2 regions of the Schnuerera sp. genome follow, and region 2 is predicted to be linked to the other one. Evidence: riboswitches for the same ligand, from Rfam matches in the RefSeq annotation. Region 2 holds a riboswitch; the other holds the start of a gene.

Region 1 (2,412 bases), on a different contig from region 2:
GTAAATGGAAGAAAGAATAACTATTGCAGGATTTGGTGGACAAGGGGTAATGGCTATAGGTCAACTTTTAACCTATGCAGGTATGATAGAGAAGAAACACGTTTCTTGGTTACCTTCATATGGACCAGAAATGCGTGGAGGAACAGCTAATTGTAGTGTTATTATATCTAGTGACCCAGTAGGCTCACCGGTAGTAGTTAATTCTACAACAGCTATTGTTATGAACAAACCATCTTTAGATAAATTTGAACCTACTGTTTATGAAAAAGGCAGACTTTTTATAAACTCATCTTTAATAGATGATAAAGCAGAACGAGAAGATATAGATGTATACTATATTCCTGCCAATGAGACAGCAGATGAATTAGGAAATATGAGGGTTGCAAACATGGTAATGTTAGGAGCCTATTTAGAAGTTACAAAAGTAGTAGATGTAGAATCCATATTAGAAGGATTTACAAAAGTATTTGGAGAAAATAAATCTCATTTAATTCCTATAAATAAAGAAGCCTTAGAAAAAGGGGCAGAAATTGCAAGAAAACAGATAAAAGAAATGGTATAAACCTAAAACCGATTCTTCCTAGGAAGAATCGGTTTTTCTGTTTTTAGAAAAATATAGATAAAATATTTGCATTTATTATTAAAATATGATATACTAATTTTGTCGTGATTATACTTATTTTAAACCTTAATTTAAGCTTCTAAACAATTCTATTCATTTTATAATATCAATATCCATTAAAGATTTATTAATAAAAACTCATTTCAAATCAAATTGATACAGTATAATTTTAAATAACTAACCTAGGTTTTAAATTTTAGTTGACTGCTAATAGAATTTTAAATTTATATCTATCGCTAAATTCTTGAGAAAGAAGCGGGGGAACCATTTAAATGGGGTGAATCCTTTATTAGGACGGGCAAAATCCCTTAGCCCGAACCCGTCAGCTAACCTCGCAAGCGTGGAGGGGGGATTGATAATGTATTGTTATCTATCGACTATGGGGAGCCCTCTATAGTCTATTATTTTACTTAAAAACAAATAGGGAAATTATGGGATAGGAGGTAATAGTATGAAAAAAGATTTAATTTATGCTGTTATTGGAGCAGGCAATGGAGGCGTTGCCATGGCAGGATATTTAAGTTTATTAGGTTACAAAGTGAATCTATACAATAGAACTTTGGAAAACATACTTCCGTTAATTAGAAAACCTAGGATAGAATTAACGGGTGAAGTAGAAGGGGAAGGAAAGTTAAACATAGCAACAAATAATATTGAAGAGGCTATAAAGGATGCTGATATTATAATGGTGACTGTGCCAGCTATGGGGCATTATTATTTAGCTAAGGAAATGGCTCCATATTTAAAGGATGGTCAGGTAATTGTGTTAAATCCTGGGAGGACAGGAGGCGCTTTAGAGGTATATGCAACTATTAGGCAATGTGGATCAAATAAAGATATTATAGTAGCTGAAGCCCAAACATTTATATATGCTTGTAGGAAAACATGTGAAAATAGTGCTCATATATTTAAATCTAAAAAGGAAGTAACATTAGCTGCTATTCCAGCTATAAAGACGGATTATGTAATAGAAATGCTTAAGGAGGCTTATCCTCAGTTTGTAGCGGCAAGAGATGTAATTGAAACCAGTATAAATAATTATGGTGCTATATTTCATCCAGGTCCTACCCTTTTAAACAGCGGACATATAGAAAGAGGTGCTCCTTTTGAATACTATACAGAAGGTATAACACCATCGATAGGAAATTTTTTAGAAAAGATGGATGCTGAAAGGATGAAAATAGGTTTTCTACTCAACGTAAATACTTTATCTGCTAAAGATTGGCTAGAGGAAACTTATGGTGCAAAAGGAGATAATTTATATGAAGCAGTTCAAAATAATCCTGCTTATAAGGGGTTACAAGCACCTAAAGGTTTAAATATAAGATATATATATGAAGACGTGCCTTACAGCTTAATTCCTATGTCAACTTTAGCAAAGGAATTTAACATAGAGACTCCTGCTATGGATTCTATAATTAGAATAGCAGGGTTAATAACAGGCATAGACTTTTTCGAAGAGGGAAGAACGGTGGAAAGATTAGGATTAAAAGGTTTAACAGCAAAAGAGATACATGAATTTGCAGAAAAAGGGAAGATCTTCAAAGAAGATGAAGAGGTAGTTGCTTCATGAAGAGAGCAGTACGATATACCATTGGAAATATAAAAAAGCTTGCTATATAGCAAGCTTTTTTATATTTCCACTTTCTTTTCTTGAAAATCATCTTATGATATAGTACTATATAAGTATAATAATTAGGACTTTATACCTACAAATCTTGCGGATTTACGACAAAAAATTTTTAAAAAGTCGAAAAATGGGTATAGCAAAAGTATGATTAAACATTAAT
Region 2 (2,412 bases):
AGGTCATTCCCATTCCCCTAGCTGATTCCAATATATCTTCATCAACCTTATTTAAAGCTACATAGACATTTCTCATAATAGGTAACATTGAATAAAGTATCAAACCAAAAACAGCACTTTTTCTAGATAATCCAAATCCAGGGATTGTTACCAATATTCCATATAATGCAACACTAGGTATAGACATAATTAAACTCCCTAATCCTAACATTCCATTTGCTAGCTTTTCATTGTTTCTAATTAAAATCCCTACAGATATCCATATTGTTAATGCTAATAAAATAGCCATTATTACTAAAATAAAATGATTTATTGTGAAACCTACAATTTTATCTATATTTTTAATAAAATAATTAATTACTGACATTTATATCACTCTTTTCCTCTTGTCCGTTTTCATCGTATGCCCTACCTATATATTTCTGAATATCACGCATATCTACACTACCAACCAAACTATTTTTATCATCCACTACCGATACAGAATTCGTATTGCATTCTAACATCTTTGCTATAGCTTCTCTTAAGGTAGCATCTAATGGTACACTATAGCAATTAGATTCTTTATTTTTAATATTTTCCTTCATAATAGATTTTATATTTATAAGACTTAATACTTTAAGGGATCTATCAGGACCTACAAAATCCTCTACAAATTCATTCGCTGGATTCAATAAGATATTTTCTGGAGTATCATATTGAACTAAACTTCCTTCATTTATTATTGCAATCCTATCTCCCATTTTTATAGCCTCGTCAATATCGTGAGTCACAAAACATATAGTCTTTTTTAACTTCTTCTGTATTTTTAAAAATTCATTTTGAAGTTGTGTTCTCGTTACAGGATCTACAGCACTAAAGGGCTCGTCCATTAGCATAGAAGGTGGATTCCCTGCTAATGCTCTTGCAACTCCTACCCTTTGCCTTTGTCCTCCAGATAATGCATTAGGATATTTAGAGTTATTTTCTTCTGGAACTAATCCTACCATTTCTAATAATTCATTGACCCTTTTATTAATCTTATTTTCGTTCCATTTTAAAAGTCGTGGAACTGTTGCAATATTATCATACACTGTAAGATGAGGAAAAAGTCCTACTTTTTGTATTACATATCCTATGCCTTTTCTAAGTTCATCTGGGTTTTGATCCATTATATTTTTCCCATTTACACAAATTTCTCCTGACGTAGGTTCAATTATCCTGTTTATCATTTTTAATGTTGTTGTTTTACCACAACCAGAAGGTCCAAGAAAAACACATGTCTCTCCTTCGTTGATTTCTAATGACAAATTATCCACTGCAGGCCTTTCCATGCCCGGATATCTTTTCACTATATTTTTAATTTTTATCATTCTAAGTCTCATCTCCTAATATTATTTTCTATATCATAATTTGAACGTTAATATTTATAATCAATCCATAAGTATATGGGTGAGATAATAATTTTTTTATTTATTGGCAACACAAAAAGGGCCTATAAGGCCCCCAAAAGAAACATGCATTTACATTTTGTTTTACATAATAATCAACAAAATACAAAATAGAACAAATTAAATTTATATTTGTTTCACACGCTTCCGAGGTTAGCTGACGGATTCGAGTTTGAAACTACTCTACGCTTCAGAACAATATCATAGCGATTCACCCCCAAATACTGGTTCCCCCGGTTTCCTTTTGGGAAATTAAGCAAATAAACTTTCATTATATTTTCTAGTTTCATATCATAACATACTCAATTATATAAGTCAAATACACAATCTAATACAAATGCCTATAATCCTAAATTATTATTTCCTACTAGCAGTTTGAAAATATTTATCCTCCAAATCTTCTAAATGATAAAAAATATGTACTAAATCATCTCCAAAATTAAGTAAAGAATAATAGGTATTGCTCCCATTAATGTTCTTTTCTATAACCTTTTTATCTATAAGTATGTTTAATTTCCTATTTAATTCTGTATGACTTAAATAGGGAATACTTTTTAAAATATCACTATAACGTTGATTTCCAAGATGAATAGATTTTAAAATTTCAGGAATCCATCTTAATTTAATTAAATCTTGTACAATTTCAAATCCATTAAAAATTTTTGTTTCCATTGCTTCACCCCTACTAACATATTTGTGCCTTTTTGTATCTTATATTATATCATATAATATAAATAACAGAAGATAATAACTAATAAATAAAAAATATAAACATTTGGAGGAGATAATATAATGAAACATATCGATTTATTACAAAAATACCTAGCTAATTTAGGTGTATTAAATGTAAAATTACACAATATTCACTGGAATGTAGTAGGTAACCAATTTATGCGCATCCATAATTTCACAGAAGAAATTTATGATGAGCTGTTTGAAAACTTTGATGAAGTAGCTGAATTATTGAAGATGAAAAAAGTAA

Evidence for each region. Region 2 has a riboswitch for cyclic di-AMP ahead of VK998_RS03870 (ABC transporter ATP-binding protein). Riboswitches for the same ligand answer to the same signal wherever they lie in the genome.
Region 1: linked by a shared signal. The riboswitch ahead of VK998_RS12590 (NAD/NADP octopine/nopaline dehydrogenase family protein) and the one ahead of VK998_RS03870 (ABC transporter ATP-binding protein) in region 2 are both predicted to bind cyclic di-AMP.

Annotation. Positions count from the first base shown of each region.
Region 1 covers NZ_DATHXO010000538.1:2,145-4,556, forward strand. Annotated here, with positions in the region: gene VK998_RS12580 (thiamine pyrophosphate-dependent enzyme) at 1-4, shown strand, start outside; gene VK998_RS12585 (2-oxoacid:acceptor oxidoreductase family protein) at 5-562, shown strand; cyclic di-AMP (ydaO/yuaA leader) riboswitch at 847-978, shown strand; gene VK998_RS12590 (NAD/NADP octopine/nopaline dehydrogenase family protein) at 1,074-2,195, shown strand.
Region 2 covers NZ_DATHXO010000160.1:20,457-22,868, forward strand. Annotated here, with positions in the region: gene VK998_RS03865 (ABC transporter permease) at 1-367, opposite strand, end outside; gene VK998_RS03870 (ABC transporter ATP-binding protein) at 354-1,352, opposite strand; cyclic di-AMP (ydaO/yuaA leader) riboswitch at 1,558-1,699, opposite strand; gene VK998_RS03875 (winged helix-turn-helix transcriptional regulator) at 1,788-2,102, opposite strand; gene VK998_RS03880 (Dps family protein) at 2,223-2,412, shown strand, end outside.